2 regions of the Streptomyces sp. NPDC001492 genome follow, and region 1 is predicted to be linked to the other one. Evidence: predicted binding sites of a transcription regulator. Region 1 holds the regulator's gene; the other holds the start of a gene.
What was found. The regulator HrcA, encoded in region 1, represses chaperone genes, less so after heat shock. The targets are predictions, from matches to a motif close to TTNGCACTCNGNNNNNCNGAGTGCNAA.

Region 1 (5,377 bases):
CGCTCCGTGACCGGGTACATACAGTGCGTCCTCCCCGCCCAGGTCCAGAAGTCGGTCGAGGGCGGCCGGCCACTGCGACGGTACGGCGTCGGAACCGGCCTGCGGTTCGCCGGACTCCTCCACCAGGTCGCCACAGAAGACGACCTCCGGGGAGCCCGGCACCAGCACCGCGAGATCGTGGGCCGAGTGGGCCGGCCCGACGTTCGCCAGCAGCACCTGCCGGCCGCCGCCCAGGTCGAGCGTCCACTCGCCCGAGACGTGGTGCCGGGGCGGGACCAGGGCGGCCGCCGCCTCCTCCGCCGCGTGCATGTCAAGGCCCTGCGACACCGCGTCCGCCCGCAGCTCCTCGCGCGCGTGCCGGCCGTCCAGCACCGTGTCGATGCCCACCGCGCCGTACACCTCCGCGCCGGCGAACACCGCCGCCCCGAGGACATGGTCGAAATGGGGATGCGTGAGCGCGAGATGAGTCACACGGTGACCGGCGAGCTCCTGCGCTTCGGCACGCAACCGTGCGCCCTCCGCGAGGCTCGACCCCGCGTCGATCAAGAGCGCCGTGCCCTCCCCGACGACCAGTCCTGTCGTGCAGTCCCAGCGGGGCAGCCGGCACCGGCCGACCCCGGCCGCCAGTCGCTCCCACTCCAGCTCTTCCCAAGTCACCGTCATACGGCGACGCTAGCGGTACGCCCCGTTCAACAGGGGCCGACCTTGCCCTGGGTGTACCCCACCGCCGTACACTGGCCGGTAACGGCTGGCACTCGGACGGACAGAGTGCCAGGCGAACAGCCTGGGGGACGACTTCTGGAGGTGTGCGCTGGATGCTGAGTGAACGACGGCTGCAGGTACTGCGCGCCATCGTCCAGGACTACGTCGGCACCGAGGAGCCGGTGGGATCGAAGGCTCTGACCGAGCGGCACAACCTGGGCGTGTCCCCGGCGACGGTCCGCAACGACATGGCGGCCCTGGAGGACGAGGGATTCATCGCGCAGCCGCACACCAGCGCGGGGCGCATCCCCACCGACAAGGGCTACCGGCTGTTCGTCGACAAGCTGGCGGGCGTCAAGCCCATGTCCGCGCCCGAGAAGCGGGCGATCCAGAACTTCCTCGACGGCGCCGTGGATCTCGACGACGTGGTGGCGCGGACGGTCCGGCTGCTCGCGCAGCTCACCCGGCAGGTCGCCGTCGTGCAGTACCCGTCCCTGACCCGCTCGACCGTGCGGCACGTGGAGCTGCTCTCGCTCGCTCCCGCGCGCGTGATGCTCGTGCTGATCACGGACACCGGCCGGGTCGAGCAGCGCATGGTCGACTGCCCGGCGCCGTTCGGGGAGGCCTCGCTCGCGGATCTGCGGGCGCGGCTCAACAGCCGGGTCGCGGGCCGGCGCTTCACCGACGTCCCCCGGCTCGTGGAAGACCTGCCCGAAGGCTTCGACGTCGAGGACCGGGGTACGGTCTCGACAGTGCTCTCCACACTTCTGGAGACACTGGTCGAGGAGAACGAGGAACGGCTGATGATCGGCGGCACCGCCAATCTGACCCGTTTCGGACATGATTTCCCCCTCACCATCCGCCCCGTCCTGGAGGCGCTTGAGGAGCAGGTCGTGCTCCTCAAGTTGCTTGGCGAGGCGGGGGATTCGGGCATGACGGTGCGCATCGGGCACGAGAACGCCTATGAGGGACTCAACTCCACTTCCGTGGTGTCGGTCGGCTACGGTTCGGGCGGCGAGGCAGTCGCCAAGATGGGCGTGGTCGGACCGACCCGCATGGATTACCCGGGAACGATGGGAGCGGTACGCGCAGTGGCACGGTACGTCGGACAGATCCTGGCGGAGTCGTAAGTGGCCACGGACTACTACGCCGTTCTCGGCGTGCGCCGCGACGCGTCGCAGGAAGAGATCAAGAAGGCCTTCCGGCGGCTCGCGCGCGAGCTGCACCCGGACGTGAACCCGGATCCGAAGACCCAGGAGCGGTTCAAGGAGATCAACGCCGCCTACGAGGTGCTCTCGGACCCGCAGAAGAAGCAGGTCTACGACCTCGGCGGCGACCCGCTGTCCCAGGCGGGCGGCGGAGGCGCGGGCGGCTTCGGCGCCGGTGGGTTCGGGAACTTCTCGGACATCATGGACGCGTTCTTCGGTACGGCGTCGCAGCGCGGACCGCGCTCGCGCACCCGCCGCGGCCAGGACGCGATGATCCGGCTGGAGATCGAGCTCGACGAGGCGGCCTTCGGCACCACGAAGGACATCCAGGTCGACACGGCGATCGTCTGCTCCACCTGCAACGGTGAGGGCGCGGCGCCGGGCACCTCCGCCCAGACGTGTGACATGTGCCGCGGTCGCGGTGAGGTGTCGCAGGTGACGCGGTCCTTCCTGGGCCAGGTCATGACCTCGCGTCCCTGCCCGCAGTGCCAGGGCTTCGGCACCGTGGTCCCGACGCCGTGCCCGGAGTGCGCGGGCGACGGCCGGGTGCGGTCCCGCCGTACCCTCACGGTCAAGATCCCGGCCGGTGTCGACAACGGCACCCGGATCCAGCTCGCCGGCGAGGGCGAGGTCGGCCCCGGTGGCGGGCCCGCCGGTGACCTCTACGTCGAGATCCACGAGCTGCCCCACGCGATGTTCCAGCGGCGCGGCGACGACCTGCACTGCACGGTCACCATCCCGATGACGGCCGCGTCCCTCGGCACCAAGGTGCCGCTGGAGACGCTGGACGGCATGGAGGAGGTCGACATCCGGCCGGGCACCCAGTCCGGTCAGTCGATCCCACTGCACGGACGGGGCGTCACGCACCTGCGCGGCGGCGGCCGCGGGGACCTGATCGTGCACGTCGAGGTCCAGACCCCGACGAAGCTGGATCCCGAGCAGGAGCGGTTGCTGCGGGAGCTGGCCAAGCTGCGGGGTGAGGAGCGGCCGCAGGGGCAGTTCCAGCCGGGCCAGCAGGGGTTGTTCTCGCGGTTGAAGGATGCGTTCAACGGGCGTTGAGATGGTGCTGGGGGCTGCGCCCCCAGACCCCCGCTCACACGCCGGACGAGCTGAAAAGTGCAGGCACGTGCCAAGGGGATGGTCCGATTCGGACTTGTTCGGAGGACGTGACAACATGCCGTCATGTCCTCCGCGCTGACCGATCTCTTCCCTCACCCGATCGTGCAGGCCCCCATGGCGGGCGGTGTCTCCGTGCCGCATCTGGCCGCCGCCGTGTGCGAGGCCGGGGGGCTCGGTTTTCTCGCCGCCGGGTACAAGACGGCCGACGGCATGTACCAGGAGATCAAGCAGCTCCGGGGGATCACCCACCGCCCCTTCGGCGTGAACCTCTTCATGCCCCAGCCCGATTCCGCCGACCCCGGTGCCGTGGAGATCTACGCCCACCAGCTGGCCGGGGAGGCCGCCTGGTACGAGACCGAGCTGGGCGATCCGGACAGCGGCCGTGACGACGCCTACGACTCCAAGCTGGCCGTTCTGCTCGACAACCCCGTGCCGGTGGTCTCCTTCCACTTCGGGGTCCCGAGCCCCGAGGTCCTCGACTCCCTCCGCCGGGCCGGAACCTTCACGCTGGTCACCGCGACCACCCCCGAGGAGGCCATCGCCGTGCAGCTGGCCGGCGCCGACGCGGTGATCGCGCAGGGCGTGGAGGCCGGCGGGCACCAGGGCACCCACCGGGACAACCCGGAGGCGGAGGGCACCGGTATCGGGCTGCTCTCGCTCGTCGCCCAGGTCCGCGAGACCGTGAGCATCCCGATCGTCGCCGCCGGCGGCATCATGCGCGGCGGCCAGATCGCCGCGGTGCTGGCGGCGGGCGCGAGCGCCGCCCAGCTCGGCACGGCGTTCCTCGCCACCCCGGAGTCCGGCGCGAACGCCGTCCACAAGCAGGCGCTCACCAACCCGCTGTTCGTACGCACGGAGCTGACCCGCGCGTTCTCCGGCCGCCCGGCCCGCGGCCTGGTCAACCGCTTCCTGCGCGAGCACGGGCCGTACGCCCCCGCCGCCTACCCGGAGGTCCACCACCTCACCGCGCCCCTGCGCAAGAAGGCCGCCGCCTCCGGCGACGCCCAGGGCATGGCGCTGTGGGCGGGGCAGGGGCACCGCATGGCGCGCGAGCTCCCGGCGGGACAGCTGGTGGAAGTCCTCGCCGCCGAGCTCGACATGGCCAGGACAGCGTTGTCGGGCAAGGGGGACCTGCGATGACCGCGCCGGTGTTCGTCGTCGACTCGCTGGCGGGCGTGGGGCCCGGCTCGATCGTCGAACTGGACGGCCCCGAAGGGCGGCACGCGGTGTCCGTGCGGCGGCTGCAGCCCGGCGAGGACGTGGTGCTGACCGACGGTCTGGGCCGCGGTGCCGCCGGTGCGGTCGTGCGGACGGAGGGCAAGGACCGGCTGTTCGTCGAGCCCGTCGCGTTCCCCGTCGAGCCCGAGCCCAGCCCCCGTATCACCGTCGTCCAGGCCCTGCCCAAGGGCGACCGTGGCGAGCTGGCCGTCGAGACGATGACCGAGACCGGCGTCGACGCGATCGTGCCGTGGTCGGCGGCCCGCTGCATCACCCAGTGGAAGGGCGAGCGGGGGCTGAAGTCGCTCGCCAAGTGGCGGGCCACCGCCCGCGAGGCCGGCAAGCAGTCCCGTCGGCTGCGCTTCCCGGAGGTCGCGGACGCGGCGACGACCAAGCAGGTTGCCGCACTTCTCGCCAAAGCCGACTTCGCCGCCGTACTGCACGAGGACCGCGACTACGCAAGTGAGCCGCTGGCGACCGCCGAGCTGCCCTCCGCGGGCGAGATCGTGCTGGTCGTCGGCCCCGAAGGGGGCGTGTCCGAACAGGAGTTGGCGCTCTTCGCCGAGGCGGGTGCGAAGGCGTACCGGCTCGGGCGTAGCGTGCTGCGTACATCGACCGCGGGCACCGCGGCGACCGCCCTGCTCCTGGGCCGCACCGGCCGCTGGTCCTGAACGATCACGGGGAACACCATGGAACTCGCCCAAGTCCGGCTCCTGGTCAGCGACTTCGCCGCCTGCTACCGCTTCTACGGCGAGGTCCTCGGCCTCAAGCCGCAGTCGGGCGCGACCGCGGGCCCGTACGAGAAGTTCAGCCCGGCCACCGGCTCGGCGGGCATCGCCCTCCAGGACCGTTCGATGATGGCCGAGGTCCTGAACGAACTGGGCGACACGGCAACGGGCCACCGCTCCCTGGTGGTGCTGCGCGTCGACGACCTCGACACCTACTGCGAACAGATCGCCACCCGGGGCGCCGTCCTCCTGCACGGCCCGGCCCCCCTGACGGACCGCATGCGGGTCGCCCATCTCAAGGACCCCGAAGGGAACCTGGTGGAGTTGCAGGAGTGGCTGCTGCTGCGCGGCTGACGGGTAGGCGCCCGCGGGCGCTTTCGTGACCGTATGCGCTCTACCGCC
Region 2 (5,377 bases), on a different contig from region 1:
GTTGAAGCCCTGGCCCTTCTCGAGCTCGGCGACCTTGGAGGTGATGACGTAGCCCTCGAGGCCGGCGTTCTCGGCGATCCAGCGCAGCGGCTCGACGACGGCCTTGCGGACGACGGCGACACCGGTGGCCTCGTCGCCGGTCTTGCCGAGGCCGCCCTCGAGCACCTTGGCGGCGTGGACCAGAGCGGAGCCACCGCCGGAGACGATGCCCTCCTCGACCGCGGCGCGGGTCGCGGAGATGGCGTCCTCCAGACGGTGCTTCTTCTCCTTCAGCTCCACCTCGGTGGCGGCGCCGACCTTGATCACGCACACGCCGCCGGCCAGCTTCGCGAGGCGCTCCTGGAGCTTCTCGCGGTCCCAGTCGGAGTCCGTGTTCTCGATCTCGGCCTTGATCTGGGCGACGCGGCCCGTGACGTCCTCGGAGTTGCCGGCGCCGTCGACGACCGTGGTGTCGTCCTTGGTGACGGTGACGCGGCGGGCGGAGCCCAGCACGTCCAGGCCGACCTGGTCCAGCTTGAGGCCGACCTCCTCGGAGATGACCGTGGCGCCGGTGAGGATCGCCAGGTCCTGCAGCATCGCCTTGCGGCGGTCGCCGAAGCCCGGGGCCTTCACCGCGACGGCATTGAAGGTGCCGCGGATCTTGTTGACGACCAGGGTCGACAGGGCCTCGCCCTCGACGTCCTCGGCGATGATCAGCAGCGGCTTGGAGGAGTTGGTCTGGATGACCTTCTCCAGCAGCGGCAGCAGGTCGGCGATGGAGGAGATCTTGCCCTGGTTGATGAGGATGTAGGGGTCCTCCAGGACGGCCTCCATGCGCTCCTGGTCCGTCACGAAGTACGGCGACAGGTAGCCCTTGTCGAAGGCCATGCCCTCGGTGAAGTCCAGCTCCAGACCGAAGGTGTTGGACTCCTCGACGGTGATGACACCGTCCTTGCCGACCTTGTCCATCGCCTCGGCGATGAGCTCGCCGACCTGCTGGTCCTGCGCGGAGAGCGCGGCCACGGCGGCGATGTCGGACTTCTCGTCGATCGGGCGGGCGGTGGCGAGGAGGTCCTCGGAGACGGCCGCCACGGCCGCGTCGATGCCCTTCTTCAGCAGCGCCGGGGAGGCACCCGCGGCGACGTTCTTCAGGCCCTCGCGCACCAGCGCCTGGGCGAGCACGGTGGCGGTGGTGGTGCCGTCACCCGCGATGTCGTTGGTCTTGGTCGCCACCTCCTTCACCAGCTGGGCACCGAGGTTCTCGTACGGGTCCTCGACCTCGACCTCACGGGCGATGGTGACGCCGTCGTTGGTGATGGTGGGCGCGCCGAACTTCTTGTCGATGACGACGTTGCGGCCCTTGGGGCCGATCGTCACCTTGACCGTGTCGGCCAGCTTGTTGACGCCGCGCTCGAGGGCGCGACGGGCGTCCTCGTCGAACTTCAGGATCTTCGCCATGGGAGCGGTTCAGCCCTCTCGGAAAACGTGGGTGAAACGAACTGCGCCCCGGACGCCCGGCTTCATAAGGTCGCGGGAACCCGGGGCGCAGCTCACAAGCAGAAAATGCTCGAGGTGAATTACTTCTCGATGATCGCGAGCACGTCGCGGGCCGAGAGGACGAGGTACTCCTCGCCGTTGTACTTCACCTCGGTGCCGCCGTACTTGCTGTACAGCACGATGTCGCCGGTCTTGACGTCGAGCGGCAGGCGCTCGCCGTTCTCGAAGCGGCCCGGGCCCACGGCCAGGACGACGCCCTCCTGGGGCTTCTCCTTGGCGGTGTCCGGGATGACCAGGCCAGAGGCCGTGGTCTGCTCGGCGTCCAGCGGCTGGACCACGATGCGGTCCTCGAGCGGCTTGATGGCAACCTTGGAGCTGGCGGTCGTCACGATCCGACCTCCCCCTTCGGAGATCTCACGGGGTTAACTGTCTGAGGTGGCGACCAGGTGGATCCGTCGTCGCGGGTGCCGGACCTGCCCGTCGCGTAGTTGGCACTCTCCAGTGGGGAGTGCCAGAGCCGAGACTATGACTGCGATTAGCACTCGGTCAAGCGGAGTGCCAATGCCTGCGGCGCGTCGGGGGGTTTTCGGTTGACCGCGGGCCTCGGTGGACGTCCCGGGGGCTGCCGCCCCCAGCCCCCCGCTTCGGCCTGAACGGCCTCGTCCTCAAACGCCGGACGGGCTGAAATGCCGGGCCCCTCGGGCTCACAGGTAGTCCTCCAGGCGGGCCACCGCGTATCCGTCGGCCGTGACCCTGTCCAGGAAGCGGCGCATGTCGTCGACCATCGTGCCGTTCCACTCGTCACGGCCGCGGAAGTGGGTGAGGACGATGTCGCCGGGGTGCAGGTCCCGGTCGTCCTCGCGGTACTCCCAGTGGTCGACGAAGACCTCCTCGTCCCAGATGGGCGCGTACTTGATGCCACAGGACTTGGCGGCCATCAGGGTGTCCTGGTTGTAGTTGCCGAAGGGCGGGCGGAAGAGGGCCGGACGCCTGCCGAACTGCTTCCTCATGATCGTCTGCATACCGCAGATCTCGTGCCTCTGCTCCCGGTAGGACAGCGCCGGGAGGTAGGGGTGGGTGAGGGTGTGGTTGTTGAGGGTCCCGCCCTCGGACTGCATCCGGCGGAAGTAGGCGTAGTCGTCCTTGATCAGGAAGTTGCTGAGGAAGGCGGTGTACGGGATCTTCAGGTCGCTCATCATCCGCAGGAACGCCGGGTCCTTCTCGGCGCCGTCGTCGATGGTCAGGAAGACGACCTTCTGCCGGGTGGGGACGGTCGTGAAGACGGGCGGGAGGTTCAGTTCCTCCTGGTCGTCCACCTCGAAGCCCTTGCGTGCCCTGATCTTCGGCTTCTTCGCGGGCGGTGCCGGAGCCGTCAGCGGGACCCTCGCCAGGTCCCAGTGGCGCGCCGCGGCGGCTCGGGCGATGTACGCGGAGCGCAGCCTCGTGGCGTAGGAGTCGAGGGCGCGGGCCGGGGGCGCGTGCAGGGGCGGCTGCTGGCCGGGAGCCGGGCGTACCGGCGGGCCGCCGAACTGGGCACAGCCCGAGGCGATGGCCGCGACGGCGAGCACGGCGATTCCACCGCGGACCCATGGCACCCCGTAAGCGCGATTTTTATCGTTTTGTACTACTGCTCCCATGGTGCCGGATCATCGCAGGCCACCACCCGGATCCCGGCCCGCCACGCGGCCGGAGGCGCACCGTCCACCGACTGGCCCACAATGGGCCGGTGAACGACCTCGCCGACCTGCTCACCCCCGAAGGCCGCGCCCTCCTCGACGAGGTGCGCGGCACGGCCCCGGCCGACGAACTCGCCGTCGCCACCCGGCTGCGCCGCGACCACCCCGCCGAGCTGGTGTCGGCGGCGCTCGGGCAGGCGCGGCTGCGGCAGCGGGCGACGGCCAAGTTCGGCGCCGAGGACGCGGAGCGGATGTTCTTCACGCCGAACGGGGTGGAGCAGTCGACGCGGGCGAGCGTGGCGACGTATCGGGCGGAGTGCTTCCAGGCGCTGGGCGTACGGTCCGTCGCCGACCTGTGCTGCGGGATCGGCGGAGACGCGATCGCGTTCGCCCGGGCCGGCATCCGGGTGCTGGCCGTGGACCGGGATCCGGCCACGGCGGCCGTGGCGCGCGCGAACGCCGACGCGCTCGGGCTCGCCGGGCTGATCGAGGTGCGGGAGGCGGACGTCACGGAGGTGGAGACGGCCGGTTACGACGCCGTGTTCGTCGACCCGGCCCGGCGCGGCGGGCGCGGCCGCATCTTCGACCCGGAGGCCTACTCGCCGCCCCTGTCGTGGGCCACCGAGGCGGCCCGCAAGGCGCCGTGCGCCGCGCTGAAGATCGCGCCGGGCATTCCCCACGAGGCGATTCCCCCGGACGCGGAGGCCGAGTGGATCTCGGACGGGGGTGACGTCAAGGAGGCCGTGCTGTGGTTCGGCCCTCGCGTGACGCCGGGCGCGCGGCGGGCGACACTGCTGCCCGCCGGCGCCAGTGTCTGGGCGTCGCCGTCCAAGGCCCTGCCCGACCCCGAAGTCCGGCCCGTCGGACGGTACTTGTACGAGCCCGACGGCGCCGTCATCCGGGCACATCTGGTCGCCGAGGTGGCCGAGGACCTGGACGGCGGGCTGATCGACCCCACCATCGCCTACATCACTGCGGACGAGTACCACGTGACCCCGTATGCGACGGCGTACGAGATCACCGATCGACTCCCCTTCGGTGTCAAGAAGTTGAAGGCACTGCTGCGGGAGCGCGAGGTCGGTGTCCTGACCGTGAAGAAGCGCGGTTCGGCCGTCGAGCCGGAGGAGTTGCGCCGCAAGGCCCTCCCGAAGCCGCAGGGCCCGAACGCGGCGACCGTGTTCCTCACCCGGGTCGCGGGTGCGCCCACCATGCTGATCGGTGGCCCCGCCTAAGCACCGAGTGAACGGAGTCTGCCGCGCAGCAGCTCCCGCTCCCGTTCGTTGCGCGCCAGTCCCGCCGCCCGTGCGAACTCCGCGCGCGCCTCCTCGGTGCGCCCGAGCCGTGCCAGCAGGTCGCCGCGGACGCTGGGCAGCAGGTGGTAGTCGCGCAGGGCGGGTTCGGCGGCCAGCGCGTCGACGATCGCCAGCCCCTGCGCCGGTCCCTGGGCCATCGACACGGCGACCGCGCGGTTGAGCTCGACGACCGGGGAGGGCGCACGGGCGGCGAGCAGGCCGTACAGCGTCGCGATGCTCGGCCAGTCGGTCTCCTCGTAGGTGTACGCGTGCGCGTGGCAGGCGGCGATGGCGGCCTGGAGGGCGTAGGGGCCGGGGGCGCCCGTGGCGGTGGCGTCGGCGCGGTGGAGGGCGGTGATGCCGCGGGCGATGAGCATGCGGTTCCAGCGGCGGCGGTTCTGGTCCCTGAGGAGGACGGGTTCGCCGTCCGGGCCGGTGCGGGCGGCCGCGCGGGAGGCCTGGAACTCCAGGAGGGAGGTCAGGGCGTGCACCTCCGGCTCCTTGGGCATCAGCCCGGACAGCACACGGGCCAGGCGCAGCGCGTCCTCGCAGAGGCCGGGGCGCAACCAGTCGTCGCCGGCCGTGGCGGCGTAACCCTCGTTGAAGATCAGGTAGATGACGTCCAGGACGGAGCCGAGCCGGGCCTCGCGTTCGGGGCCGTAGGGCACCTCGAAGGCGATGTTCCGGGTGGCGAGGGTCTTCTTGGCGCGGACGATGCGCTGGGCGACCGTGGGCTCCGGGGTGAGGAACGCACGGGCGATCTCGGCCGTCGTCAGGCCGCCGAGGAGGCGGAGGGTGAGGGCGATGCGGGCCTCGGCGGACAGCACCGGGTGGCAGGCGGTGAAGACCAGGCGGAGCAGGTCGTCATCGATGTCGTCGGGGTCGGCGGGCTCCTCGGGCGGGGCGGTGGTGTCGAGGGTGCGGCCGATCTCC

Region 2: groES (co-chaperone GroES) is a predicted target of HrcA. The motif match lies at 2,012-2,038, and genes of this name have one in related genera.

The regions. Positions count from the first base shown of each region.
Region 1 is NZ_JBSFHW010000048.1:14,586-19,962, forward strand. It holds gene ACWC1K_RS40925 (MBL fold metallo-hydrolase) at 1-663, opposite strand, end outside; gene hrcA (heat-inducible transcriptional repressor HrcA) at 816-1,832, shown strand; gene dnaJ (molecular chaperone DnaJ) at 1,833-2,969, shown strand; gene ACWC1K_RS40940 (nitronate monooxygenase) at 3,093-4,169, shown strand; gene ACWC1K_RS40945 (16S rRNA (uracil(1498)-N(3))-methyltransferase) at 4,166-4,918, shown strand; gene ACWC1K_RS40950 (VOC family protein) at 4,937-5,329, shown strand.
Region 2 is NZ_JBSFHW010000006.1:157,922-163,298, reverse strand. It holds gene groL (chaperonin GroEL) at 1-1,437, opposite strand, end outside; gene groES (co-chaperone GroES) at 1,557-1,865, opposite strand; gene ACWC1K_RS10300 (polysaccharide deacetylase family protein) at 2,181-3,113, opposite strand; gene ACWC1K_RS10295 (class I SAM-dependent methyltransferase) at 3,203-4,384, shown strand; gene ACWC1K_RS10290 (RNA polymerase sigma factor) at 4,381-5,377, opposite strand, start outside.